One region of the Variovorax sp. DAIF25 genome, then DNA from elsewhere that is predicted to be linked to it. Evidence: predicted binding sites of a transcription regulator. Region 1 holds the regulator's gene; the other holds the start of a gene.

Region 1 (14,169 bases):
TCAAGGCCGACATGGTGCGGCTGTCGGCCGCGCTCAAGCGCCCCGGCGTCAAGTTCAACGTGCGCAAGGTGTACGGCGAGACCTTCGACTCGCTGCGCAACAACCTGCGCGAGGTGCAGGCGACCACGGCCGAGATCCAGTCGATGCTGCATGCCACCTTCCGCCAGCTCAATGCCGAGCAGGGTTTCACCCTGCAGGCGCCGGCCGAGCCCGACCTCAGCGGCTTCGAGCAGGAGCTCAGCCAGATCGAGCGCAGCCACATCCACTACCTGGGCGTGGGCAACATGCTCAAGCTCGCGCAGGCCGACTTCTGCGACAAGCTGGTGCGCGCGCTCGCGAGCCGGCTGCGGCTGGTGAACGAGGCCGCCATGACCGAGGTCGAGCGCTGGAGCAAGGGAGCCAGCGCGCAGATCGATGCGCAGCTCAAGGAGCGCCGTCGCAACTTCAGCAAGCGCATCGAGGCGATCGAGCGCATCCAGAACGCGGCCGGCAGCCTCGACGAGCGGCTGCTCGAACTGGCGGCGCAGGAGAGCGCGCTGGCCGGGCTGCAGCAGCGCCTGAGCGAATTCACCGCGCTGATCGCGCAGCAGGGCAAGCCGTCCGCCACGGCGGCCGCGGCCGGCGAGCTGCGTGCCGCGGCCTGAGCACGGCGTGCCGGCGACCGTTGCCGCGCGCACGCGCAAGCGCAGCCCCGAGGCTGCCGCGCCCGCCGCCTTGAAACTCCCGGCGCACTTCGCCGAGCGCGTGGTCGCCTGGCAGCGCAGCCATGGCCGCAGCGAGCTGCCGTGGCAGAACACGCGCGATCCCTACCGCGTGTGGCTGTCCGAGGTGATGCTGCAGCAGACGCAGGTCACGACCGTGCTCGGCTACTTCGCGCGCTTCCTCGAGCGCTTTCCCGACGTGCGGGCGCTGGCCGAAGGCACCGAGGACGAGGTCTTCGGGCTCTGGAGCGGCCTCGGCTACTACAGCCGCGCGCGCAACATGCACCGCTGCGCGCAGGAGGTGATGGCGCGCTTTGGCGGCAGCTTCCCGCAGACGGCCGCCGAACTGGCGACCTTGCCGGGCATCGGCCGTTCCACCGCCGCGGCCGTCGCGGCCTTCTGCTTCGGCGAGCGCGTCGCCATCCTCGACGGCAACGTGAAGCGCGTGCTGACGCGGGTGCTGGGCTTCGGCGAGGACCTGTCCTCCTCGGCCAGCGAGCGCCTGCTCTGGGAGCATGCGACGCGGCTGCTGCCGCCGGCCGACGACCGCGAGGCGATCACGAGCTACACGCAGGGGCAGATGGACCTCGGCGCCACCGTCTGCCTGCCGCGCAAGCCGAGCTGCATGCTGTGCCCGGTCAACGACAGCTGCGTGGCGCGGCGCGAAGGTTCGCCCGAGCGCTATCCGGTCAAGACGCGCAAGTTGCGGCGCACGGCGCAGTCGCTGTGGGTGCTGCTGGCGCGCGATGCGAGCGGGCGCGTGTGGCTCGAGAAGCGGCCCGCCAAGGGCATCTGGGCCGGCCTGCATTGCCTGCCGGTGTTCGATTCGCGCGACGAACTGCTGGCCGCGCTGCCCGCGGTCGAACGCGATCGCTGCGAGGACCTCGCGCCCTTCGTGCATGTGCTGACCCACAAGGACCTGCACCTGCATCCGGTGCGCATCGATGGCGGAACGCCGCAGGGCGATGCGGCGCGCTGGGTCGAGGCCTCGGAATGGCTGGGCCTGGGGCTGCCCGCGCCGGTGCGCAAGCTGCTCGAGAACACCGGGGGCTGAGGCCCTCGGCCCCTCGCCCTTTTTTTCTTCAGCTCGCGTCGAGTTCGCGGTGCCGCTTGAGCGCGCCCCAGCGCGCGCCGAAGCTGCGCGCCAGCTGCTCGACCAGGAACACCGAGCGGTGCTGCCCGCCGGTGCAGCCGATCGCCACCGTCACGTAGCTGCGGTGGTCGCGCGCGAGCGCATCGAGCCAGCGCGTGAGGAACTGCTCGATGTCCTCGTACATGCGCGCCACGTCGTCGTGCTCGCGCAGCCAGTCGGCCACTGGCGCGTCGCGGCCGGTCAGCGGCCGCAGCGTGGGCACGTAGTGCGGGTTGGGCAGCATGCGCACGTCGAACACGAAATCGGCATCGAGCGGCACGCCGCGCTTGAATGCGAAGGACTCGAAGACCAGCGTCAGGCGGCTCTGCGGCGCCGAGATCAGCGACTTGACGTAGCTCTGCAGCTGCGCCGGCCGGATCAGGCTGGTGTCGATCACGTCGGCGCCTTCGCGCAGGTCGGCCAGCAGCTCGCGCTCGAGCTCGATGGCCTGCACCAGCACGCGCTGCTGGTCGGGCACGTCGGTGCGGCCTTCCTGGCTCGACAGCGGATGGCGGCGCCGGGTTTCCGAATAGCGGCGCAGCAGCGCGTCGGTGGTCGCGTCGAGGAACAGCGAGCGCAGCGACACGCCGTCGTTGCGCAGCGCCTCGAGCTGCTGCGGAACGATCGGCAGCGAGACGCCGCTGCGCACGTCCATCGCGATCGCCACGCGCTGCGCGTTCTGCGCGTGCTGCAGCGCGATGAAGGGCGTGAGCAGCTCGGGCGGCAGGTTGTCGACGCAGTAGTAGCCCGCGTCCTCGAGCGCATGCAGCGCGACCGACTTGCCGGAGCCCGACATGCCGGTGATGAGCACCAGGTCGAGGCTCATCGCGCAGCCCCGTGGTCTTGGCGCGCCGCCTTCATGAGGTGGCCGCCGGTGTCTTGTGGCCCAGCATCTCGCGCGCGTGGGCGAGCGAGGTCTGCGAGACCTTCTCGCCGCCCAGCATGCGGGCGATCTCGTTCGCGCGGCTGTCGTCGTCGAGCAGCGACACGCCGCTCTCGGTGCGCGGACCATCCTTGCCGGTGGTTCCCGCGGTCTGCCGCTTGGCGACCACGAGGTGGTGGTCGGCGCAGGCCGCCACCTGGGGCAGGTGGGTGACCGCGAGCACCTGGCGGTCGCGGCCCAGCTGCTTCATGAGCCGGCCCACGGTCTCGGCGACCGCGCCGCCGACGCCCGAATCGACCTCGTCGAAGATCAGTGTCTGGGCGGCGCCGAGCTGGCTGGTGGTGACCGCGATCGCGAGCGCGATGCGCGAGAGTTCGCCGCCCGAGGCCACCTTGCCGATCGGCCGCGGCGTGCTGCCGGTGTGGCCGGCGACCAGGAAGGCGATCTCCTCGAGACCGGCCTTGCCCGGCTGGGCCAGCGGCTGCAGATCGACCTCGAAGCGGCCGCCCTGCATGCCCAGGCCCTGCATCGCCTGCGTGACCGCCTGGGCCAGCTTGGGCGCGGCCTGCTTGCGCAGCTTGCCGAGCGCGCGGGCCTCCTTCAGGTAAGCCTGTTGCGCCGTCTGCTCGGCGCGTTCCAGGCCTTCGAGGTCGCTTTGTGCGTCGAGGGCCTGCAGCTCGGCCTGCCAGCCGGCCAGCAGCGCCGGCAGCTCGACCGGCGGGCGCTTGTAGCGGCGCGCCAGCGACATCCACAGGCTCATGCGTTCGTCGAGTTCGGCCAGACGCTGCGGGTCGGTGTCGGCGTCGCGCAGGTAGCCGTGCAGCGAGTGCGCGGCATCGGCGGCCTGCGCGATGCTGGAGGACAGCACCTCGCCGAGCGCGCGAAACTCGGGCTCGATGTGTTCGCAGTTCTGCAGCAGCGTGACCGCGCGCGAGAGCGCGGCCAGCGCGCCGTTGTCCTCGTCCTCGAGCGCGTGGCTGGCGCCCTGGGCGGCGTCGATCAGCGCCTGCGCGTTCGAGATGCGCGTGTGGCTTCCCGACAGTTCTTCCCATTCGTCGGCGCCGGGCGCGAGCTTCGCGACCTCCGAGATCTGCCACTGCAGCCGTTCGCGCTCGCGCTGCAGCGAATCCTGCGTGCCGCGCGCACGCTCGAGCGCGGACAGCGCCTGGCGCCAGCCCTGCCAGGCGGCGTCGAGCGCATCGGTGCGCACGCCGGCGTAGGCATCGAGCAGGCCGCGCACCGCGTCGGGCCGCGTGAGGCTCTGCCAGGCGTGCTGGCCATGGATGTCGAGCAGCCGGTCGCCGATGTCGCGCAGCTGCGTCGCGGTGGCGGGGCTGCCGTTGATCCAGCCGCGGCTGCGGCCCTGCAGGTCGACGGTGCGGCGCAGCAGCAGGGCATCGCCCGCCTCGAAGCCGCCTTCGTCGAGCCAGGCCACGAAGGCCGGGTCGTTGTCGAACTCCGCGCTCACGTCGAGCCGCTCGGCGCCTTCGCGCACCGCGCCCGCATCGGCGCGATTGCCGAGCGCGAGCTGCAGCGCGTCGATCAGGATGGATTTGCCCGCGCCGGTTTCGCCGGTCAGCACCGTGAAGCCGTCGGACAGGTCGATCTCCAGGGATCGCACGATCACGAAATCGCGCAGTGCGATGCGTCTGAGCGCCATCTCAGGAACCTCCTTCGTTCCAATGCAGTTTCTTGCGCAGGGTGTCGAAATAGCTCCAGCCGCGCGGGTGCAGGAAGCGCACCCGGAAATCGGAGCGGCGCACCACCACGCGGTCGCCGATCGCGAGCGAGGCCAGCGATTGCATGTCGAAATTCGCGCTGGCATCGCGCCCGCCCACGAGCTCGATCACGATCTCGTCGGCATCGGGCAGCAGCACCGGGCGGTTCGACAGCGTGTGCGGCGCGATCGGCACCAGCACCCAGCCCGGCACCGCCGGATGCAGCAGCGGCCCGCCGGCCGACAGCGCATAGGCCGTCGAACCCGTGGGCGACGCGATGATCAGGCCGTCGGCGCGCTGGTTGGCCACGAAATGCTTGCCCACCGACACCCGCAGCTCGACCATGCCCGAGGTCGCGCCGCGGTTGACCACCACGTCGTTCATCGCGAGCGCATCGAACACCACGGCGCCGTCGCGCATCACCTGCGCGTGCATCAGGCTGCGGTGGTCTTCCTCGTATTCGCCGGCCAGCATCGGGATCAGCGTGGCCTGGAAGTTGTCGAGCGGGATGTCGGTGATGAAGCCGAGCCGGCCCCGGTTGATGCCGATCAGCGGGATGCCGAAGGCCGCGAGCTGCCGGCCGATGCCGAGCATGGTGCCGTCGCCGCCGACCACCAGGCCGAGGTCGCACTGCTGGCCGATCTGCTCGACCGTGAGGGCCTCGTAGCGGTCGCCGGTGGGCAGGGCCTGGGCCGGTTCGTCGTCGCCGCGCGGCTGTTCGACGTAGACCTTGCAGCCCCGGGATTCGAGAAAACTCGCGATGCCTTCCATCACGCTGTCGCGCTCGCCGCACCGGGCTCCGGAAGCCTGGTATTTGCCGATCAGCGCGACGTGACGAAAGGGAGAGGTCATGGCTACAAATTACAACACTAAAATCTTGCAATGCTGGACGACCGCGCCAAGTTGCTGCTCAAGACGCTCGTCGAGCGCTACATCGCCGAAGGCCAGCCTGTCGGCTCGCGAACGCTCTCGCGTTCCTCGGGCCTGGACCTCTCGCCCGCGACCATCCGCAACGTGATGTCGGACCTCGAGTCGCTCGGACTGATCGCCAGTCCGCACACCTCGGCCGGCCGCGTGCCCACGGCGCGCGGCTACAGGCTTTTCGTCGACACCATGCTCACCGCGCAGCGCGAGCACCTGGCCGCGCCGAGCCTCGCGCCCGACCAGCCGCAGCGCGTGATCGCCAACGCGGCGCACCTGCTGTCGAACCTCTCGCAGTTCGTCGGCGTGGTGATGGCGCCACGGCGTTCGTCGGTGTTCAAGCAGATCGAGTTCCTGCGCCTGTCGGACCGCCGGCTGCTGGTGATCATCGTCTCGCCCGAAGGCGACGTGCAGAACCGCGTGATCTTTCCGGAGGCCGACTACTCGCAGTCGCAGCTGGTCGAGGCCGCGAACTACATCAACGCCCACTACGCGGGCCTGACGATCGAGCAGGTGCGCGACCGGCTGCAGTCCGAGGTCGACACGCTGCGCGGCGAGATCGCGGCGCTGATGCAGGCGGCCGTGAAGGTCAGTTCTGACGTGCTGAGCGAATCGCAGGAAGACGACGTCGTGATCTCGGGCGAGCGCAACCTGCTCGCGGTCAGCGACTTCTCGAGCGACATGGGGCAACTGCGCCGCGCCTTCGAGCTGTTCGAGCAGAAGGCGCAGCTGATGCGGCTGCTCGACGTGTCGAGCAAGGCCGAGGGCGTGCGCATCTTCATCGGCGGCGAGAGCCAGGTGGTGCCGGTCGAGGAACTGTCCATCGTCAGCGCCAACTACGAGGTAGACGGCCAGGTCGTGGGCACGCTGGGCGTGATCGGCCCGACGCGCATGCCCTACGAGCGCATGATCCAGATCGTCGACATCACTTCCAAGCTGGTCAGCAACGCGCTGAGCCACCGCAAGTAGCAGGGCGCCTTTTCGGCGCGAATAGAATCGAGCCCACGTGGGCCGTTAGCTCAGTTGGTTAGAGCAGCGGACTCATAATCCGTTGGTCGATGGTTCAAGCCCATCACGGCCTACCACCCGTATTTTTGAGATTTGTTTCGACGGATCGAAAGGGCCTCAAAAATACATGCTATGATAGCAAGCTGTGCGGCTGTAGCTCAGTTGGATAGAGTACTTGGCTACGAACCAAGGGGTCGTGGGTTCAATTCCTGCCAGCCGCACCACTCTTCAAGGGTCAACTCGGAAACGAGTTGACCCTTTTCTTTTTGGTACGAGGCTCGTCCGCGCGGCGGACGCCACGCTTCTCTTTCGATCTCCGGAGGCGTCGCTTGAACAAGGCATTCACCAAGGAAACGGATTCCGACGCGGACGACGACGGTGCGGACGGCGCGATGCCGCCGCTGCCCGCGGGCGGCAAGAACTACATCACCCCCGCCGGCTATGCGCGGCTGCGCACCGAGCTGCTGCAGCTGATGGACGAGGAGCGGCCCAAGGTGGTCGAGGCCGTGCACTGGGCCGCCAAGAATGGCGATCGCTCGGAGAACGGCGACTACCTCTACGGCAAGAAGCGGCTGCGCGAGATCGACCGCCGCATCCGCTTCCTCACCAAGCGCCTCGAGATCGCCGAGGTGACCGATCCCTCGGTGCATCACGGCAGCGACCAGGTCTTCTTCGGCGCCACGGTGCGCTACGCGGACGAGAACGGCGACGAGCGCAGCGTGACGATCCTCGGCATCGACGAGGCCGACAGCGCGCAGTCGCAGGTCAGCTGGATCTCGCCGATCGCGCGGGCGCTGCTGAAGGCGCGGGAGGGCGACGTGGTCAAGCTCGTCACGCCGGGCGGCACGCACGAGGTCGAGCTGCTGTCGGTCGTCTACCCGGCGCCGGGGCCGGGCGCCGCATAGAGGCTGCGCCGCAGCCGCGGCGCGGACTCAGGACGCGGGAACGGTGCGCGCCGCGGACAGCACCGAGGTGGTCCGGCGCACCGAGCGCAGCACCGCGTCCAGATGCGAGCGGTCGCGCACCGCGATCACGAAGCGCAGATCGGTCGAATCCTGCGGCGTCTCGTCGGCCATCTCGACGTGGGTGATGTCGGCTTCGGCATCGGCCAGCGTCGCGGCCACGCGCGCCAGCACGCCCTTGTCATTGCGCACGGTGATGATCACGCCGGTCTCGAAGGCGCGCGTCGGTTCGTCGGCCCACTCGACCGCGAAGAAGCGTTCGCTGTCCTTGTGGCGCAGGCGCTGGCCCACGCCGCAGGCCTCGGTGTGCACCACCAGGCCTTCGCCGTGGCCGAGGTAACCCACGATCGGGTCGCCCGGGATCGGGCGGCAGCACAGCGCGAAGCGCACCGAGGAGTTCTCGCTGCCGTCGAGCGTGACGGCGCCCTGCGAGATGGTTTCGTGCGAGATGAAGCGCTCCCTGCTCAGCAGCAGCGCGTCGGGGCGTTCGCCGAGCTCGGCCATGAGCGCCATCAGCCGCTTGGCCACGATGCTCGCGATGCGCTTGCCCAGGCCGATGTCGGTCAGCAGCTCGGCGCGCGTGCGGTTGCCGGTGAAGCGCAGCAGCTTTTCCCACAGCGGCTGGTGCTCCGCATCGTCCTCGGGCAGCTTGCTCAGGCCTTCTGCGCGCAGGGCCTGCGCCAGCAGCTTCTCGCCCAGGCCTTCGGATTCGGCGTGGGCCAGGGTCTTGAGGTAGTGGCGGATCTTCGAGCGCGCACGGCCGGTCCGCACGAAGCCGAGCCAGGCCGGGTTGGGCGTGGACACAGGCGCGGTGATCACCTCGACCACGTCGCCGTTCTTGAGCTCGGTGCGCAGCGGCACCTGGTCGCCGTTGATGCGCGCGGCCGAGGTGTGGTCGCCGATGTTGCTGTGGATCGCGTAGGCGAAATCGACCACGGTCGCGCCGCGCGGCAGCGCCATGATCTGGCTCTTGGGCGTGAAGACGTAGACGGCGTCGGGGAACAGGTCGACCTTGACGTGGTCCCAGAACTCCGCGGCGTCACGCGTCTCGTCCTGGATGTCGAGCAGCGACTGCAGCCACTTGGTGCCCAGGCGGTCGTTGCTGGCCGTGCTCGGGTCGGCGGCCTTGTAGAGCCAGTGCGCCGCCACGCCCGATTCGGCCACCACGTGCATGGCGTCGGTGCGCAGCTGGAACTCGACGCTGACGCCCGCCGGGCCCACCAGCGTGGTATGCAGCGACTGGTAGCCGTTGAGCTTGGCGATCGCGATGTGGTCCTTGAACTTGCCCGGCAGCGGCTTGTACATCTGGTGCAGGATGCCCAGGCCGGTGTAGCAGGCGATCACGTTCGGCACGATCAGCCGGAAGCCGTAGATGTCGGTCACCTGGGCGAAGCTCAGGTGCTTTTCCTCCATCTTGCGGTAGATCGAATAGAGCGTCTTCTCGCGCCCCGCGATCCGCAGCGTCATGTTGGCGGCGGCGAAGGCGGTCTCGACCTCGCGCTGCACCTTCTGGATCAGGTCGCGCCGGCGGCCCCGCGCCTTGGCCACGGCCTTGGCCAGCGTGGCATAGCGCCATGGTTTGAGGTGCCGGAACGACAGTTCCTGTAACTCGCGGTACGTCTGGTTGAGGCCGAGCCGGTGCGCGATGGGCGCATAGATGTCGAGCGTTTCGCGCGAGATCCGGGCCCATTTCTCGCGCGGCGCGTCGGCCAGCGTGCGCATGTTGTGGGTGCGGTCGGCCAGCTTGACCAGGATGACGCGCACGTCGCGCGCCATCGCCAGCAGCATCTTGCGGAAGGACTCGGCCTGGTTCTCTTCGCGCGTGTTGAACTGCAGCTTGTCGAGCTTGGTGAGGCCGTCGACCAGTTCGGCCACCGGCGCGCCGAAGCGCTCGATCAGCTCGGGCTTGGTGACGCCGCAGTCCTCGATGGCGTCGTGCAGCAGGGCGGCCATCAGGGCCTGCGCGTCGAGCTTCCATTCGGCGCATTGCGCCGCCACGGCGATCGGGTGGGTGATGTAGGGCTCGCCGCTGTTGCGCAGCTGGCCCAGGTGGGCCTCGTCGGCGAAACGGTAGGCGCGGCGGACCAGTTCGGTGTCTTCGGGGCTCAGGTAGTCGAGCCGCGCCGTCAGGGCCGCGAAGCTGGCGGCGGCCGCATTCAGCGCCGCCGGGCTCGGCTTCGGCGTGCCCGCAGGGGCATGGGACTGAGATTTTGCGACCGCGCTCATGGCTATCACTTTAGCGTGACCGCTGTGTGGACGTGATCAGGCGTAAAAAAAGCACCGCGTCGCGGTGCTTTTCCGTTGCAAGCCTGCGTCAGCGATCAGCCGGGAACCTTCTTGAGCATTTCCAGGCCGATCTTGCCTTCGGCGATCTCGCGCAGCGCGGTCACGGCCGGCTTGTTCTTGCTTTCGATCTTCGGGGCATGGCCCTGGCTCAGCATGCGCGCGCGGTAGGTCGCGGCGAGCACGAGCTGGAAGCGGTTGGGGATCTGCTGCAGGCAGTCTTCGACGGTGATGCGGGCCATGATGGAATCTTTCGGTCGGTGAGCGTGGAATCAGGGGATGTTCAAGGCGGCGAAAGTGTCGGCACGCGCGCGTCGCTGCGCGGAATACCGGAGCCGCTGAGCGTGGACGATCGCCTTGAGATCGAACAGTGCGCGCTCAAATAACTCGTTGATTATAACGAAATCGAATTTCCCGGCCTGCGCCATCTCTTCGGCGGCGTTCTGCAGCCGCAGTTCGATGACCGCGGCGCTGTCCTCGCCCCGGCGTTCCAGCCGCGAGCGCAGCTCTTCCCAGCTCGGCGGCAGGATGAAGATCATCACCGCGTTCGCGAAGGCCTTGCGGATCTGCAGGGCACCCTGGAAGTCGATCTCGAGGATCACGTCGGCACCCTGGGCGATGCGTTCCTCGATCGCCTTCTTGGAGGTGCCGTAGCGCTGCCCGTGCACGTGGGCCCATTCGACGAAGGCGTCCGAAGCCACCATGGCGTCGAACTCCGAGGTCGAGGCGAAGAAGTATTCGCGCCCGTGCTTTTCCTGCCCGCGCGGCGAGCGGGTCGTGTGCGACACGGAGGGCTGCACCGCCGAGTCGAGCTCCATCAGGGCCTTCACGAGGCTCGACTTGCCGGCCCCGCTCGGTGCCGCAACCACGAAGATGTTGCCGGGATAGTCCATGCTTTCCTTCACTCGCTCGCTCACTCGATGTTCTGGACCTGCTCGCGCATCTGCTCGATCAGCACCTTCATGTCCACGCCGATGCGCGTGAGTTCCAGCGCCGCCGACTTGGAGCCCAGCGTGTTGGCCTCGCGATGCAGCTCCTGGATCAGGAAGTCGAGCCGCTTGCCGATCTCGCCGCCCTTCTTGAGCAGTCGCTCGATCTCGTCGAGGTGCGAGTTCAGCCGCGTCAGCTCCTCGGCCACGTCGATGCGGATCGCGAACGCGGTCGCCTCGGTCAGCGCACGGTCCTGCGCCGCCTCGGGCAGCGTGCCGCCGCCGTTGGCGCCCAGGCCCATGGCCTCCTGCCAGCGCTCGAGGAAACGGGTGCGCTGCTGTTCGACCAGTTGCGGCACCAGCGGTCCGGCCTGCGCGACCAGTTCGCGCAGCTGTCCCAGGTGCGCCTCGAGCATCTTGGCCAGCCGCGCGCCTTCGCGCTGGCGGGCCGACACCAGCGCCTCGAGCGCCTTGGCGCCCACCTCGAGCAGGTCGGCGCCCCAGTCGCCGCGCGGCGCGCTGTCGCTGCCGGCCAGCCGCAGCACGTCGGCCACGCTGAGTTCGCGCGCGCCGGGCAGCCAGGCCTTGATGCCGTCCTGCACGCCGTTGAGCCGTTGCAGCAGCTTGACGGAAGGCTCCGCCACGCCGCCCTGGGCATTGGTTTCGATGGCCGCGCGCAGTTCGACCTTGCCGCGCTTGAGGCGGCCGGTCAGCAGTTCGCGCAGGGCGGTCTCGTGCTGGCGCAGCTCTTCGGGGAGCTTGAAGGTGAGGTCGAGAAAGCGGCTGTTGACCGAGCGGATTTCGACCCCGAGCCGGCCCGCGGCCAAGGGCCGCGCGTCGGTTTCGGCGTGGCTGCCCGAGGGGCCGTTCTGGCCGCTGGCATAGCCGGTCATGCTGTAAACTGGCATTGCGCCTCTCTGTGGTTCTGCTTGCATTCACCGAGGCACCGGCACGGCGTTCGCTTGCCGCACCATCGCCTTCGGGCGAAACTCCCGGATTATGTCAAAGGTCAAGCCGTCACCTCTGCTGCCCGATACGATCATCGGTGGCTACCGCATCGTTCGCAGGTTGTCGGCGGGCGGTTTCGGGGTGGTGTACCTGGCCATCGACCCCAGCGGCCAGCAGGTCGCGGTCAAGGAGTATCTCCCTTCTTCGCTCGCCACCCGCGGCCCCGGCGAACTCGCCCCGCAGGTGCCGGCCGAGAAGCTCTCGCTGTACCGCCTCGGCCTCAAGAGCTTCTTCGAGGAAGGCCGCTCGCTCGCGCAGATCTCGCATGCCTCGGTGGTCAGCGTGCTCAACTTCTTCCGCGAGAACGAGACCGTCTACATGGTCATGAACTACCTGGAGGGCGCGACCCTGCAGGACTTCGTGGTCACCGCGCGCGACCTCAAGCGGCAGAAGGTGTTCCGCGAATCGACCATCCGCTCGCTGTTCGACGAGATCCTGCGCGGCCTGCGCATCGTGCACCAGTACAAGATGCTGCACCTCGACATCAAGCCCGCCAACATCTTCGTCACCGACGACGACCGGGCCGTGCTGATCGACTTCGGCGCCGCGCGCGAAGTGCTCAGCAAGGAAGGCATCTTCATCCGCCCGATGTACACGCCCGGCTTCGCCGCGCCCGAGATGTACCGCCGCGATTCCTCGATGGGCCCCTGGACCGACATCTACGCGATCGGCGCCTGCATCTACGCCTGCATGCAGGGCTACCCGCCCAACGACGCGCCGCGCCGCATCGAGAAGGACCGCCTGAGCCTCTCGCTGTCGCGCCTGCGCGGCGTCTATTCCGACAACCTCATCGAGGTGGTCGAGTGGTGCATGTCGCTCGATCCGCTCTCGCGCCCGCAGTCCGTGTTCGCGCTGCAGAAGGAGCTCAGCCGCGAGGGCGAGCGCCGCTACACCAAGCTCACGGTGGGCGAGAAGGTCCGCCTCTCGATCGACAACATCCGCTCCTTCGACAAGAAGAGCGCGCCCCGCGCGGCGGCACCGACGACCCGTCCGGCATGACGACGCAGCGCATCGCCTCCTCGATCCTTGCCCGCCTGGAGGCGCGGCCATGAAGTTCTCCGTCTTCCAGGTCAGCCGCAAGGGCGGCCGTCTCAAGAACGAAGACCGCATGGGCTACTGCTACACGCGCGAATCGGGCCTGTTCGTGCTGGCCGACGGCATGGGCGGCCATCCCGAGGGCGAGGTGGCCGCGCAGATCGCGCTGCAGACCGTGGCCGCGCTCTACCAGCGCGAGGCGCGCCCGATGGTGAAGGACCCCAAGGCCTTCCTCGCCGAATCGGCGATGGCCGCGCACCAGCAGATCATGCGCTACGCCAGCAGCAAGGCCATGCTCGACACGCCGCGCACCACCGTCGTCGCGGCCGTGCTGCAGGCCGGCATGGCCACCTGGATGCATTGCGGCGACTCGCGCCTGTACGTCGTGCGCGACGGCCGGCTGCTGGTGCGCACGCTCGACCATTCGCATGCCGAGCGCCCGCGCCACCGCGGCGTGTCCGAGTCCTCGCCCGCCAACCGCAACCTGCTGCTCACCTGCCTGGGCTCGCCCACCACGCCGCTGTTCGACGTGTCGGCCCCGCTCGCGCTGCAGCGCGGCGACCGCATCATGCTGTGCTCCGACGGCGTCTGGGGCGTGCTCGACGATGCGCTGATCGTGCACACCCTGTCGTCCGGCAAGCCCGTGTCCGATGCCGCGCCCGACCTCGCCGAGATGGCGCTGCGCAAGGGCGGTTCGCACAGCGACAACGTGACGCTGATCGCGCTCGAGTGGGAAATGCCCGACGCGCCCGGCGAGGAGCCCGGCATCTCCACCGACAGCATCAGCGATGGCGTGTTCGCCTCGACCATCCAGGCCGGCATGCTCGCCGACGACGAGATCGAGGACCTCGACGAGGACGCCATCGAGCGTTCCATCGCCGAGATCAACGAAGCCATCCGGCGTTCGGCGGCCCGCAAGACCTGAATCGTTCCGCGCCTTCCCGTTCGAGGGCGCGCCCGTGTTTTTCCCTTCCTTTTTCTTCATCAGACCATGACAGCTTTCACCCGTAGCGGCGGCCGCGCCGCCGACCAGTTGCGCCCCGTGCGCATCACGCGCGGCTTCACCATCCACGCCGAGGGCTCGGTGCTGATCGAGTTCGGCCAGACCCGTGTGCTGTGCACCGCCTCGGTCGAGGAGAAGGTGCCGCCGCACAAGAAGGGCAGCGGCGAAGGCTGGGTCACGGCCGAATACGGCATGCTGCCGCGCGCCACCCACACCCGCAGCAGCCGCGAGGCCGCCAAGGGCAAGCAGACCGGCCGCACGCAGGAAATCCAGCGCCTCATCGGCCGCTCGATGCGCGCCGTGTTCGACCTCGCCGCGCTCGGCGAACGCACCATCCACCTCGACTGCGACGTGCTGCAGGCCGACGGCGGCACCCGCACCGCCGCCATCACCGGCGCCTTCGTCGCCGCGCAGGATGCCGTCAACAAGCTGATCGCCGCCGGCACGCTGTCCGCTTCGCCGATCAAGGGCCATGTCGCCGCCATCTCGGTGGGCATCGTCGGCGGCACGCCGCTGCTCGACCTCGAGTACACCGAGGACTCCGCCTGCGACACCGACATGAACGTCGTCATGACCGGCGCCGGCC
Region 2 (14,169 bases), 2.7 Mb from region 1:
CGCACAGCGTGCGGCGGAACGGCGCGGCGCACAGGATGCGGCGCATGGCCTCAGCGCGCTGCATCGCTCGTGGATGGCGCATCGACGACCTCGGGCGTCAATGCCACGGGATCGACGGCCACGGGCACGCGCACGCGTTCCTCGGGCGTCTCGCCACCGTAGTCGTTGATCGTGGTGAACCGGACCTCGATCGGTTGCGGCGTCTTCATGGCCTCGAGCGGAAAGCTCGACTCGGCGAGCGGCGCGACCATGACGGCTCGAATCACCTGCTGACCGGCGTTGACGGTCAAGCCGGTGAAGGTCACGTGATAGACCGTTGGATTGCGGATCTTCAGCACGGGGCCCTGGTCCGGCGCACCGGGACCGACGCTCCACCGCAGCTGCGCGCGCGCGTCCACCGGCTGGCCCGACAGCGCGGCGGGACGATAGAACAGCTTGATGCGGGTACGCACCGCGATCTGCAGCACGTTTTCTTCCTGCGTCTTCTCGGGGATCTCCTTGACGTTGAGCCAGTACACCGATTCGCGGTCGCGGGGAAATTCACCGGGCATCCGCAGGATGCGCAGGATGTTTTCCTTGCCGGGATCGAGCCGCGACAGCGGCGGCGTGACCATCAGCGGCACGTCGGTCAGACCCTCGCCCGCATCGACCCAGGCCTGGATGACATAGGGCGCACTGCCGGTGTTGCGCATGGGGATCGAGGCTTCGCGCTCTTTCTCGCCGAGGATCACGCGCGTGCCGCTGAGCGACACCGCCGCATCGGCGTGCCATGAAAAGCCCAGCCCCGATGCCATGGCCAGGACCCAACCGAATGTCTGCTTGCTGCACATAGGAGTTTTCGGGCGCACGCGCCCCATGCGGCGGTACGCCGCCGTACGAAACATGAACAAAGAAGGAGAACGGGGGCGCCGCCGCAGGGCGGCGCCAACGGCCGGAGGCTGCAGGAGCCGCGGCCGTGGACCGCCGGACTTAGTTGTAGGCGACGGTGAACTGGGCCATGCCGTTGGCCGGGCCGACCGTGACCACGTCCTTCGTTGCGAAGTAGTTCGCCTTGAATTGCAGCGAGTTGGTGCCGTTGCCCAGGATGTATTGGGAAGACGCCTTGCCCATCGGGATCACCTTGCCGGTCGAATCCTTCAACTGGATCGCTACGCCCGTTGCGGCCGCCACGGTCTGCCCGGAATTTGCAATGGCCAGGTTCTCGCCATCGGCGGTGCCGGAGAAAGTGACCTGGGCATTCTTGGCCGAGGCGGTGTCGCAGTCGAGCAGATCGATGCTGAAGTCGACCGGCGTGGAAATGCTGCCGGTGCCGGTGAACTTCCGGCTCACGACTTTGCCGAGTTGCACGGTCTTGTTCTGGCTGCTGGGCGCCACCGAGCAGGTGGCGTCGATGATGTCGCCCTGGAAGTTGATGGTGCCGTCAAAGGCCATCGCGGCTTGCGAGAGGGCGCCGACAGCGGCGAGGGCGAAGAACTTGGCGAGGGGATGCTTGAGCATTTGATTCCTTGATTTCAATCGATGAGAGCCCGCTCCATGGCGGCAGGCCCTGCAAGACAACATCGCCGGCTGCTGCGGAAACACAGAGAGCCCGGCGGTGAATTAATATTCCTTGGTTAATTTTTTTGACTACGGTTTTTCGATCATTGATCTCCCATTGAGTTGAATTGAGCAGGAATCACAGATTGATTGGCGTCAATTCAGGCCATTGAGTCGCGATGACGCTGCCAATGGCCCTCGTCACGGATGACCGTCGACCACGCTGCCCACCCACGACGGCGCTCGGGCGGGCTCGCGCAGCCGGCGACTAGGACGATGGATTCAGGGCCACCAGGCGGTACCCCACCCCGTAGATCGTCAACAGCCGGATGCCCTTCTCAGGGCCCAGTCCCAACTTGCGGCGCACGCGCGTCACGTGCACGTCGAGCACCCGCGAACCGGGGCTGCTGGGCCGGTCGAAGAGCCGTTCCTCGATCTCGGTGCGGGCGACGACCTTGCCGAGGTTCTGGAACAGGATGCAGGCGACCTCGAATTCGCGCGGCTGCAAGCGCACTTCCACGCCATCGACCAGCACCACGCGCGCCAATCGCTTGAAATGGAAGCTCCCCCAGATCAGGTCTTCCTCGGCCGGCGGCACCTGCCCCCCTTGCCTGCGCGTGTGGAGCAATCGCAATCTCATCGCCAGTTCGGCACCGTCCACCGGCGCCGTGGCGAATTCGATCCGCTCTCCATTCAGCGAGTCCTCGTCGAAGGTGGCCGCGAGTTCCAATGCATCGCGCGACACGACGACCAGCATGGGCAGCTTCACCATGGTCCGAAGGTTCGCCCAGCGCCGCTGGCTCCATCCCTTGTCGGCACAGGCGATCAGCGCGTCGTAGTGACGGCCCGAGGACATCGACTCCCACAGGGTCTGCACCGAATCGAAGGCCGCCGAGGCGAAGCCCTGCGAGTCGAGCGCGCTGCGCAAGGTGCCACGGTTGCGCTCGTCGCCGAAGACCAGCGCCAGCGAGGAAATGGACCTGGGCAAGCCCAGCCCGGTGTTCGTGGTGGGACTCATGATGCGCAAACTCCCAGGGTCGAGGTTTCCGGCTCGAAGTTCGGAACCGCCTGGGCGACGAAGCGCCTGACGCTTTCGCCGACGATCTCGAGGTCCATGTCCGGCTCGCGAGCCACACGCAGCACCACGCCTTCGACGAAGCACTGCAAGGCGAACACCCGGCCGCGCACTTCGGCCTCGGGCAGTGCATGGCAGGCCTGGCGCATGCGGGCCTGCAACAGCGCGACGAGCGCATGACGCTCGCCCGCCAGGGCTTCGGCCGTGGCGCCGGCCACGCGCGCCCTGCGAGTGCCCTCCGCGACCGCCTCCAGCACGAAGGCGGCATTCGAAGCCCCCGTTGCGCGCCAACTGCGCAGCCGCTCGCAGACGAACGCCGCCACGGTCTCGGGCCGCAGATCCGGCAAGTCGCCGAGGCCCAGGCCCTGCAGGCGCTCCAGCAAGGCCAGCACGATGTCGTCCTTGGTCTCGAAGTGAAGGCGAATCTCGGAAGGGCTCATGCCGACCGCGTCGCAGATATGCACCATGGAGACAGGCCGAATGCCGCGCTCCGCGAAGCACGCGCTTGCGGCCAGGAGAATGCGGTCGCGGACCGCGCCTTCCCTTCCCGTGCCAGCCGCCTGCAATTTATTTCCCTGCAATTGAATCCTTTCGGCCCACTTCTTCGTAGACAGAATCCGCCTCACGAAAAGAGAGTGAACATTCAGTTTTTGTTAGGTTACTCCAGTCTCCGCACGACCACGGCATTGCCGGCCCAAATCCTAGGGACAAGTGTCATATTTCCCCGGAAAGGAGGAACTAGTTCTCGGCCACCCCTCGGCAAGATCAGTCGATTGTCAGCAAACAGCGGCCTTCTTCGGGGAAAACGAATGCAACCACGAACCGGCAGAGACAAGGGCGCCAGCGCCGGAAAGCTTGCCTCTCAGATCATGAAAAATGAATGAGCATTTATACTTTCTTTACTCCATGAGCGCCGACGTAAGCTCCCCAGCCAGCCGACACCACACCTCAAGGAAATTCACGCGTGAATAACAAGATCAAGCGCTCGTCTCCCAGCAGCGAACAGCGGGCCGAGTTGCAGAAGCTGAGGATCCTGAAGGCCGCGAGAACCTGCTTCATCCAGGACGGGCTGCATGCGGGCACCATCGCCCGCATCAGCGAAACCGCGCAGATGAGCCCGGGGCTGATCTACCGCTACTTCTCGAGCCGGGAGGAGATCGTTCTCGGCCTCATGCGCCTGCAGGTCAAGGCCGGCTTCGGCCCGGGCATCGCCGGACTGACGCCGAAGGTGGTGACGGCCCGCATCTGCGAATACCTGCGCCGGTGGCTCGCGGGCGACCCCGATGTTCCAAGCCCGCCGCTGATCCTGGAAATGAGCGCGGAAAGCACGCGCAACGAAGCGATCGCCAAGCACGTCGTCGACGCCGACAAGGAAGCCAGGGCATCGCTGATCGCCTGGCTGACGGACCTCTCCACCCAGGCCGGGGAGACAGTGAGCGAGAAGGAGATCCAGATCCGCGCCATGGCCCTCGGATGCTTCATCGACGGCCTGGTGCTTCGCGCGGCGCGCGAGCCCGACCTCGACATGGAGATCGTCGAGAAGAGCATGGACAGCCTCATGGCCATGGTGGTCCCTTCGCCGCCACGCAAGGCGACCTGAGGGCAGCCGGGTCTCGGCGGCGCGCGCTCCGCGTGATAGAGTCCGCCGCAGCGTGACTGCCACTGCCACGCTCGGCCCCGGGGACGACTCCAGGGCGCGATCGCCGCCCGGGGACGACCCTGCACTTCCTGTGAAGTTCAACCATGGTCCATCCTCGTAGCGCGCAGCCCCTCACCGCTGCCACCATCTCCATCCCACCGCAGACCTGGCTGCTGCTGATCGCAGCATGGGCCGTCGTCGGCGCGTTCACCGTCTTCGGCGCCGGCTGGCTCGGCCCCTCGATGACACCGGTCACGGCGGGCATCGCGTTCGCGGCGCTGTTCGTCACGATCCTGGCCGCGTCCTTCGGCGTGGTGAGGGAGGCCGACCATCTCGCGCATGCGCTCGGCGAGCCCTACGGCACCCTGATCCTGACGCTGTCGATCGTGCTGATCGAGGTGGTGCTGATCGCCTCCGTGCTGCTGGGGCCGGGCGACTTCCCCACCATCGGCCGCGACTCGATCTTCGCCGTCATGATGATCATCATGAACCTCGTGATGGGCCTGTGCCTCATCGCGGGCTACGGCCGCAACGGCCATCAGGGCTACAACGCGCAAGGCACCGCGTCGTACCTGTCGATGGTGGTGCTGCTGGCCAGCATCGCACTGGTGCTGCCGAAGTACCTGAGCGGCGCGGGCGAGTTCACGACCTTCCAGGCCATCGGCATCACGGGGGTCACGGCCGTGGTCTACGCGGTCTTCCTCGGCCTGCAGATGCGAAGCCACCGCAAGCTCTACATGGAACCCGCACCGGGCGTCGATGCCGAGCCGGCCCGCCATGCCGTCGGCCTGCTGCCCCAGCCCGCGCGGACGGACACGAAGTTCCTCGTGCTGCGCTCGGCCCTGCTGATCGCGCTGATCCTGCCGATCGTGCTGCTCGCCCACCATCTCGCGGTGGTCACCGACTACGGCATCGCGGCGGCGGGCGCGCCCACCGCCCTGGGCGGTGTCCTGATCGCCATCATCGTGTTCACGCCCGAGTCCATCACGGCCGTGAAGGCCGCGATGAACAACGAGATGCAGCGCGCCATCAACCTGTGCCTCGGCGCCTTCGTCTCCACCGTGGGACTGACGGTGCCGGCCGTGCTCGTGATCGGCCTCGTGACCGGCAAGCAGGTGATCATGGGCATCTCGAACACGGAGACCGTGCTCTACATCGCCACCGTGGCGCTGGGCATGCTGAGCTTCAACGGCCAGAAGACCTCGGCGGTCCAGGGCTGGATGCACCTGGCGCTGTTCGCGATCTTCGGGCTGCTCCTCTTCAGTCCCTGAGCCGAGGCTCCCGCTCAATAGGTGCGGTTCGGCACGCCCGACATCGACAGCGCCCACTGCGCGATCCGGTCCTTGCGCTCGAAGGCCACGCCCGGGTGCTTGTTCGCATAGGCCAGGAACTCGCCCAGCGCCTTCACGCGCGCGGGCGTGCCTCCGATGCGGTCGTGGGTGGAGATCGACATCATCCGCCGGCGTCCGGCCGCCTCGGCATAGAGCTGGTCGAACTCGTCCTTGAGCTCCTGGCCGAAGGCCGCGGCCGTGAGCGGCCCCTCCGCACCGAAGCGGGCGATGTCGTTCATGCGCAGCGTGTAGGGCACGACCGCGAAGGGCTTGCCGTTGACCTGCGTGGTCATCGGCTCGTCGGCCGAGAGGTCATCGATGTGGTACGTGAAGCCCAGTTCCTGCAGGATGCCGAGCGTGCGTGGCGTGCCGCGCAGCCAGAACGCGTTGTAGCCCGCGGGACGGGTGCCGGTGGCCTTGACCAGCGCATCGATGTTGGCCTGGTAGGAGGCGCGCTCCTGCTCGGGCGAGATGTCCCAATGCGGGGTCCAGGTCTGGCCATGCGCGGCGGCTTCGTGGCCGCGCTGCACGATCTCGCGCGCGAGCTGCGGGTTGCGCTCCACGGCCTGGCCGGTCATGTGCGAAGTCACCTTCACGCCATGCCGGTCCCACAGGTCGAGCAGCCGCGGGATGCCTTCGCGCACGCCGTATTCGAACCAGGTGCGCGCCGGCAGGTCCGGGTACTTCGCATCCATCGGCGGAAACGGCGAGCCGTTGTCGTGCTCGCTCTGCGCGCCCGACTCGAACTGCATCGATACCGAGATCACGAGCCGCGCGCCGTTCGGCCAGTGGCGGCCGGTACCGGCCGTGGCTGCAGCCTTCGGCCGCGCCTGGGCCCGCGCTTCGCCGGCCGCGAGGCCGGACAGCGCGGCGGCCGCCACCGTGCCCGCGCCGCCGCGCAGGATGTTGCGGCGCTCGAGGCTGCCGATGGAGGGGTTGGCGTTCATCTGGAGGATCCCTTTCATGGATGGTGGGGGTTCGACGGCGGGTTCCACTGCTGCTTCCAGTAGTTCGCCTTGGGGTGCTCGCGCAGGAACACGCAGCACTGCACCCATTGGTCGGGCGACAGCGCCTCGACCGCGCGGGACAGCACCGTGAACGCGGTGTCGGCCATCCGCTGGCTCACCTGGCTCGCACGCGGATTCGTGAGCACCAGCGTGGCGATCAGTTGCTGCGCGCCGGGCTCGTCGCCGCAGAGTTCGGCCACGATGGGTTGCACGCGCGACTTCAGATCGCCGAGCGCGGCCGATCCGCTGTCCGCGAGCGCGCGGTGCAGCGTCCGCAGGGTCCGCGGCCAATCGATGGCCGCGAGCAGAGGAGGCGATGCCTCGACAACGATGTGGGGCATGGCGCGCGACCTCAATCCAGCTTGATGCCGGCCTCGCGGATCAGTTGCTGCCAGCGGATGCGCTCGCCGGCCATCATCCGCGCGAAGGCCTGCGGCGAGCTGTCGACCGTGATCGACCCCAGTTCCGCGAGCTTGTCGCGGGTGTTCTTCTGCGCCAGCGCGCGGCGCATGTGGTCGACCAGCCAGGCCTGGCGTTCGCTCGGCGTGGCCGCGGGCGCGACGAAGCCGTACCAGCCGCCGATCTGCGCATCGACGCCGCTCTCCTTGAGCGTCGGGACCTCGGGCAGCGCGGGGATGCGCGCGGGGCTGGTCACGGCGAGCGCCTTGAGCCGGCCCGACACGATGTGCTGCAGCACCGCCGGCGTGGCCTCGAACAGCAGTTGCACGGTGCCGCCCATCAGATCGTTGAGCGCCGGCGCCGAGCCACGGTACGGCACGTGCAGGATCGACACCTGCGCCTCGCGCTTGAAGAGTTCGGCCGCCAGGTGCTGCGGCGTGCCGTTGCCCGCCGAGGCGTAGGAGTAGCGGCCCGGCGCCTTGCGCAGCACCTCGAGCGCCGCGCGCAGGTTCGGCGCGGGGAACGAGGGATGCGCCACCATCACCAGCGGCACCGACGCGGCCCAGGCCAGCGACGCGAAGTCCTTGGCCGGGTCGTAGTTGAGCTTGGGATAGAGCGCGGCATTCGCCGCCATCGGGCCGAGCGCCGCGAGCAGCAGCGTGTGGCCGTCGGCCTCGCCGCGCGCCACGGCTTCGGTGCCGATGTTGCCGCCCGCGCCGCCGCGGTTGTCCACGAGCACCGTGGCGCCGCTCTCCGTCTGCAGCGCATGCGCCATCAGGCGAGAGATCGCGTCGGTGGTGGCGCCGGCCGGGTACGGGCAGACGATGCGGATCGGCTTGGAGGGAAAGGCCCGTGCGTGCGACGCGCCGGCAAGGCCGGGGATGGCAAGGGCCGCGCCGGCCTGGAGGAAATTTCGTCGCTGCATGAATCGGTGCTTCCTGATGTCTCGTCTTGGGAGGCAGTTTCAGAGGATGCGCCGGCCGCGGCAAATCGCATTTTTCGGCACGCCCCATCGGATAATCCGATCGCCATGACCGCACGCCCCAGCAGCCGCGCCCAGCGCGCACGCGATCCCCTCGAGCTCGTTTCGCTGCGGCAGCTGCGCTACTTCAGCGCCGCGATGCGCGCGCCCAGCTTCAACGAGGCGGCGCGCGAATGCTCGATCTCGCAGCCCGCGTTGTCGGAACAGATCGCGCTGCTCGAACAGGTGCTGGGCGTGCCGCTCTTCGACCGCACCGGCGGCCGCGCGGTCCCCACGCTGTCGGGGCACGAACTCGAACGCCGCATCGCGGGCAGCCTGCTCGAACTGCAGTCGGCCTTGCGCGAGGTGCCCGAGCGGGCCGACACCATCTCGGGCCTGGTGCGCGTGGGACTCGTGCAGTCCTACGGCGCCTGCTGGGTGGTGCCGGTGATGCGCGCGGCACAGGCGCGCTGGCCCGCGCTGTCCGTGGCGCTGCGGCGGCGCACCGCGCACGCGCTCGAGGAAGGCGTGCTGCGCGGCGACTTCGAGTTCGCGGTGAGCTTCGATCCGCATCCCCATGTCGACCTCGAGATCGCGCAGTGCTTCGTCGAGCGGGCCGTCGCCGTCGGCGCCCTGCCGCGGCGCGCGCGGCGGCTCACGCTGGCGCAGCTCGCGCCCTGCAGGCTCGCGCTGCTGCCGAGCGAATACATGATGCGCCGCGAGCTCGACGCGGCCTTTGCCTCGCAGGGCCTCAAGCCGCAGGTCCGGCTCGAATCGGATGCACTCGAAGACCTGGTGGCCGCCGCGCGCGAGAGCGGCATGGTCGCGATCCTCAACGCCGCGGCCGCATCGAGCCTGGCGGTGCACGACGCGGTGCCGATCGACTGCGTCGAACTGCAGCGCAAGGCCTGCCTCGTGCGTTCGCGCACGCGCCATCACACGAACGCGTCGCGCCATCTCTGGGATGCGCTGGTCGCGGGCGCGCCGGCCCTGCCGTCGGGCTGGACCGCGCCCGGCAAGGCACGGCGCTAGATGCTTCGCAGGTTCACGCGCCGCGACAGGGCCTCGGCACTCTCGCGCCGCTCGCTGTAGCGATCGACCAGATGGCCGGCGCAATCGCGCGTCAGCAGCGTGAACTTGACCAGCTCCTCCATGACGTCGACCACGCGTTCGTAGTACGGCGAGGGCTTCATGCGCCCGGCTTCGTCGAACTCGAGGTAGGCCTTGGCGACCGAGGACTGGTTCGGGATGGTGATCATGCGCATCCAGCGTCCGAGCACGCGCAGCTGGTTCACCGCATTGAAGGACTGCGAGCCGCCCGAGACCTCCATCACGGCCAGCGTCTTGCCCTGGGTCGGCCGTACGGAGCCGACCGACAACGGGATCCAGTCGAGCTGCGCCTTCATGATGCCGGTCATCGCGCCATGGCGTTCCGGCGAGCACCAGACCATGCCTTCGGACCACTGCGCGAGCGCACGCAGCTCCTGCACCTTCGGATGGTCCTCGGGTTCGCTGTCGGGCAGCGGCAGGCCGCGCGGATCGAAGACGCGGGTCTGCGCGCCCAGCGCGCACAGCAGCCGCTCGGCCTCTTCGGTCAGCAGGCGGCTGTACGAACGCTCGCGGACCGAGCCGTAGAGCAGCAGGATGCGCGGCGCATGCGTCGAGCGCTCGGCGGGCCACAGGTGCCGTGGGTCCGGCAGCCGGAAGGCCTCCGCATCCAGGTTCAACAGGTCAGGGCTTGGCGACACGCTGGCCTTTCGCATCGATGACGGGCTCGCCGTCTTCCTTCGAGAACGCGCCGCGCTGGGCGTGCGGCAGCAGGTCGAGCACGGCCTCCGATGGCCGGCACAGGCGCGTGCCCAACGGCGTGACGACGATCGGGCGGTTGATGAGGATCGGGTGCGCGAGCATGAAGCCGATCAGTTCCGCATCGGTCCACTTCGCATCGGCCAGCCCGAGCTCGTCGTGGGGCGTGCCTTTCTGGCGCAGCAGGTCGCGCACGCCGATGCCCATGTCGGCGACCAGTTGCTCGAGCGTTGCGCGGTCCGGCGGATGCTTGAGGTACTCGATGACGGTCGGCTCCTCGCCGCTGTTGCGGATCAGCGCGAGCACGTTGCGCGAGGTGCCGCAGTCGGGGTTGTGATAGATCGTGATGTCGCTCATGGAAGGGAGGGATGTCGCTGGTGAGAAAGCAGATCAGCCGAAGCTCAGGCGCAGTGCGAGCGCGGCGAGGGTCAGGGCGAGCACGGGCACCGTCATGACGACGCCCACCTTGAAGTAGTAGCCCCAGCCGATGGTGGTGCCCTTCTTCGCGAGCACATGCAGCCACAGCAGGGTGGCCAGGCTGCCGATCGGCGTGATCTTCGGGCCCAGGTCGCAGCCGATGACGTTGGCGTAGACCATCGCCTCCTTCACCACGCCGGTGGCGCCCGAGGCATCGATGGAGAGCGCGCCGATCAGCACCGTCGGCATGTTGTTCATCACGGAAGACAGCGCGGCCGCCAGGAAGCCCGTGCCCAGGGCCGCGCCCCAGATGCCGCCTTGCGCGAACACGTCGAGCAGCGTCGAGATCTGCTCGGTCAGGCCGGCATTGCGCAGGCCGTAGACCACCAGGTACATGCCCAGCGAGAACACGACGATCTGCCAGGGCGCGCCGCGCAGCACCTTGCGCGTGGCGATGACCTCGCCGCGGGCCGCCACGGCCAGCAGCAGCAGCGCGCCAACGGCCGCCACGGCGCTGACCGGCACGCCGAGCGGCTCCAGGCCGAAGAAACCGACGAGCAGCAGCGCCAGCACGACCCAGCCCGCGCGAAAGGTGGCCGGGTCGCGGATGGCATCGGCCGGGCGCTTCAAGCGGCTGGCGTCGTAGCGCGCGGGAATGTCGCGACGGAAATAAAGCAGCAAGGCCAGCAGGCTGGCGACCACCGCGGCGAGATTGACCGGCACCATCACCGCCGCATAGGCGTTGAAGCCGATCCCGAAGAAGTCGGCCGAGACGATGTTGACGAGGTTCGAGACGATCAGCGGCAGGCTCGCGGTGTCGGCGATGAAGCCGGCTGCCATCACGAAGGCCAGGGTGGTGGCCGGCGTGAAGCCCAGCGCCACCAGCATGGCCATCACGATCGGCGTGAGGATCAGCGCGGCGCCGTCGTTGGCGAACAGCGCCGAGACGGCCGCGCCGAGCAGCACGATGAAGACGAACAGCCGGCCGCCGCTGCCGCCGCCCCAGCGCGCGACGTGCAGCGCGGCCCATTCGAAGAAGCCGGCCTCGTCGAGCAGCAGGCTGATGACGATCACGGCGATGAAGGTCCCGGTGGCATTCCAGACGATCTGCCAGACCCGCACGACGTCGGGCAGATGCACCACGCCGAGGGCCAGGGCCACCAGCGCGCCCAGCGCGGCGCTCCATCCGATGCCGAGGCCGCGCGGCTGCCAGATGACGAGCACCAGGGTCGCGAGGAAGATGAGAACGGCGGTGAGCATGGGGCGAGGAAACGATGCGGCGCCGACCGTCAGCAGCCGCAGGACGCGCCTTGCGCATCGACTTCGCAGGGCTGCCCCTGGCAGCAGTTCTCGCTCAGATAGGCCAGCAGCCCGTTCATCTGGTCGAACGAGGCGCGGTAGATCAGGTGGCGCCCCTGCCGCTCCTGCGACACCAGGCCCGCGCGGCCCAGTTCCTTGAGATGGAACGACAGGCCCGTGGCCGGAACGCCCAGCGTTTCGGTCAGCGCGCCGGGCGTCATGCCCTGCGGGCCGGCCACGACCAGGGCGCGAAACACACGCAGGCGCACGCTCTGCGCGAGGGCCATGAGAGAACGGATGACGGCTTCTTCTTCCATATTTCAATCATCGTTGAAATATTGAATCGTGGCAACCGACTTCCCGCGCAACCCGTCCCGGCGCTTGAAACCCCGGCGATTGCCCTTATGATTAGCACTCGCTGTGGTTGAGTGCTAACAAGCCTCGCCTCCAGTCGACGGGCAACCGGTCCTGCAGGATGGGCGCCCAAAAAACCACCACCCAGTTTCTTATCCAGGAGATGCAATGAAACTTCGTCCTTTGGCCGATCGCGTGATCGTCAAGCGTATCGACAGCGAAACCAAGACTGCCTCGGGCATCGTCATCCCCGACGCCGCCGCCGAGAAGCCCGATCAGGGTGAAGTCCTGGCCGTGGGCCCGGGCAAGCGCAATGACAAGGGCGACCTGTCGGCCCTGACCGTGAAGGTCGGCGACCGCGTCCTGTTCGGCAAGTACAGCGGCCAGACCGTCAAGGTCGATGGCGACGAGCTGCTCGTCATGAAGGAAGACGACCTGTTCGCGGTCGTCGAGAAGTAATCCACCCATCCCATTCGGAGTAAACAAACATGGCAGCAAAAGACGTCGTCTTCGGCGGAGAAGCCCGCGCACGCATGGTCGAGGGTGTGAACATCCTGGCCAACGCGGTCAAAGTGACCCTGGGCCCCAAGGGCCGCAACGTGGTGCTCGAGCGCTCGTTCGGCGCCCCCACCGTGACCAAGGACGGTGTGTCGGTCGCCAAGGAAATCGAACTCAAGGACAAGCTGCAGAACATGGGCGCCCAGCTCGTGAAGGAAGTGGCTTCCAAGACTTCGGACAACGCCGGTGACGGCACCACCACCGCGACCGTGCTGGCGCAAGCCATCGTTCGCGAAGGCTTCAAGTACGTGGCCGCCGGCATCAACCCGATGGACCTGAAGCGCGGCATCGACAAGGCCGTGACGGCCCTGGTCGAAGAGCTGAAGAAGGCTTCGAAGCCCACCACCACGTCGAAGGAAATCGCTCAAGTCGGCTCGATCTCGGCCAACAGCGACGAAACCATCGGCAAGCTCATCGCCGACGCGATGGACAAGGTCGGCAAGGAAGGCGTGATCACCGTCGAAGACGGCAAGTCGCTGGACAGCGAACTGGACGTCGTCGAAGGCATGCAATTCGACCGCGGCTACCTGTCGCCCTACTTCATCAACAACCCCGAGAAGCAATCGGCGCTGCTCGACAACCCCTTCGTGCTGCTGTTCGACAAGAAGATCAGCAACATCCGTGACCTGCTCCCCACGCTGGAACAAGTCGCCAAGGCCGGTCGTCCGCTGCTGATCATTGCCGAAGAAGTCGAGGGCGAAGCCCTGGCGACGCTGGTCGTGAACACGATCCGCGGCATCCTGAAGGTCGTGGCCGTCAAGGCGCCTGGCTTCGGCGACCGCCGCAAGGCCATGCTCGAAGACATCGCCATCCTGACGGGCGGCAAGGTCATCGCCGAAGAAGTCGGCCTGACCCTCGAGAAGGTGACGCTGGCCGACCTGGGTCAAGCCAAGCGCATCGAAGTGGGCAAGGAAAACACCATCATCATCGACGGTTCGGGCGCTGCTGCCGACATCGAAGCCCGCGTGAAGCAAGTGCGCGTGCAGATCGAGGAAGCGACCAGCGACTACGACCGTGAAAAGCTGCAAGAGCGCGTGGCCAAGCTGGCCGGCGGCGTTGCAGTGATCAAGGTCGGCGCTGCCACCGAAGTCGAAATGAAGGAAAAGAAGGCTCGCGTCGAAGACGCCCTGCACGCCACCCGCGCTGCAGTGGAAGAAGGCGTGGTTGCCGGTGGTGGCGTGGCCCTGCTGCGCGCCAAGCAAGCCGTGGGCGACCGCGTGAAGGGCGACAACGCCGACCAGGACGCCGGCATCAAGCTGGTCCTGAAGGCCATCGAAGCCCCCCTGCGCGAAATCGTGAACAACGCCGGCGGCGAAGCCTCGGTGGTGGTGAACGCGGTGCTGGCCGGCAAGGGCAACTACGGCTTCAATGCCGCCAACGACTCGTACGGCGACATGCTCGAGCTGGGCATCCTGGACCCGACCAAGGTGACCCGCACCGCGCTGCAGAACGCCGCTTCGGTGGCCTCGCTGCTGCTGACGACCGAAGCCATGGTGGCTGACGCTCCGAAGGACGACGCTCCTGCCGGCGGCGGCATGCCCGACATGGGCGGCATGGGTGGCATGGGCGGCATGGGCATGTAATTGCCTCTCGCCCGGCGAGCGCTTCGGCGTTCGACGGGCGGGTCGTTCAGACACGACGGAAGGCCGGGGTTCGCCCCGGCCTTTTTCTTTGGGCGCGCCGCTTCAGCCGCGCGCCCTGCGCCGCGGCCCCGCCGCGGTCGACGCCATGTCGATCGGCAGCGGCGCGTCGGCCTTGACCTCGCGCAGCACGATCGCCGAGCGCAC

Evidence for each region. Region 1 encodes HrcA, which represses chaperone genes, less so after heat shock. Its sites were predicted from a motif close to TTAGCACTCNNNNNNNNNGAGTGCTAA; they were not measured.
Region 2: a site for HrcA is predicted at 11,879-11,905, ahead of R0232_RS07450 (co-chaperone GroES). Genes of this name have one in related genera too.

Annotation. Positions count from the first base shown of each region.
Region 1 is NZ_CP136636.1:6,302,350-6,316,518, reverse strand. It holds gene R0232_RS29250 (dynamin family protein) at 1-644, shown strand, start outside; gene mutY (A/G-specific adenine glycosylase) at 715-1,755, shown strand; gene rapZ (RNase adapter RapZ) at 1,784-2,659, opposite strand; gene recN (DNA repair protein RecN) at 2,691-4,376, opposite strand; gene R0232_RS29230 (NAD kinase) at 4,378-5,286, opposite strand; gene hrcA (heat-inducible transcriptional repressor HrcA) at 5,317-6,324, shown strand; tRNA gene R0232_RS29220 (tRNA-Ile) at 6,364-6,440, shown strand; tRNA gene R0232_RS29215 (tRNA-Arg) at 6,511-6,587, shown strand; gene greB (transcription elongation factor GreB) at 6,693-7,268, shown strand; gene R0232_RS29205 (RelA/SpoT family protein) at 7,296-9,551, opposite strand; gene rpoZ (DNA-directed RNA polymerase subunit omega) at 9,647-9,850, opposite strand; gene gmk (guanylate kinase) at 9,881-10,501, opposite strand; gene R0232_RS29190 (YicC/YloC family endoribonuclease) at 10,522-11,445, opposite strand; gene R0232_RS29185 (serine/threonine protein kinase) at 11,537-12,544, shown strand; gene R0232_RS29180 (PP2C family protein-serine/threonine phosphatase) at 12,594-13,505, shown strand; gene rph (ribonuclease PH) at 13,572-14,169, shown strand, end outside.
Region 2 is NZ_CP136636.1:1,622,473-1,636,641, reverse strand. It holds gene R0232_RS07525 (fimbria/pilus outer membrane usher protein) at 1-82, opposite strand, end outside; gene R0232_RS07520 (fimbrial biogenesis chaperone) at 51-857, opposite strand; gene R0232_RS07515 (fimbrial protein) at 970-1,497, opposite strand; gene R0232_RS07510 (winged helix-turn-helix domain-containing protein) at 1,805-2,554, opposite strand; gene R0232_RS07505 (TetR/AcrR family transcriptional regulator) at 2,551-3,192, opposite strand; gene R0232_RS07500 (TetR/AcrR family transcriptional regulator) at 3,576-4,211, shown strand; gene R0232_RS07495 (calcium:proton antiporter) at 4,355-5,521, shown strand; gene R0232_RS07490 (polysaccharide deacetylase family protein) at 5,536-6,528, opposite strand; gene R0232_RS07485 (5-carboxymethyl-2-hydroxymuconate Delta-isomerase) at 6,543-6,929, opposite strand; gene R0232_RS07480 (Bug family tripartite tricarboxylate transporter substrate binding protein) at 6,941-7,912, opposite strand; gene R0232_RS07475 (LysR family transcriptional regulator) at 8,018-8,980, shown strand; gene arsH (arsenical resistance protein ArsH) at 8,977-9,711, opposite strand; gene arsC (arsenate reductase (glutaredoxin)) at 9,680-10,111, opposite strand; gene R0232_RS07460 (arsenic transporter) at 10,145-11,431, opposite strand; gene R0232_RS07455 (ArsR/SmtB family transcription factor) at 11,461-11,787, opposite strand; gene R0232_RS07450 (co-chaperone GroES) at 11,993-12,283, shown strand; gene groL (chaperonin GroEL) at 12,313-13,965, shown strand; gene R0232_RS07440 (Lrp/AsnC family transcriptional regulator) at 14,068-14,169, opposite strand, start outside.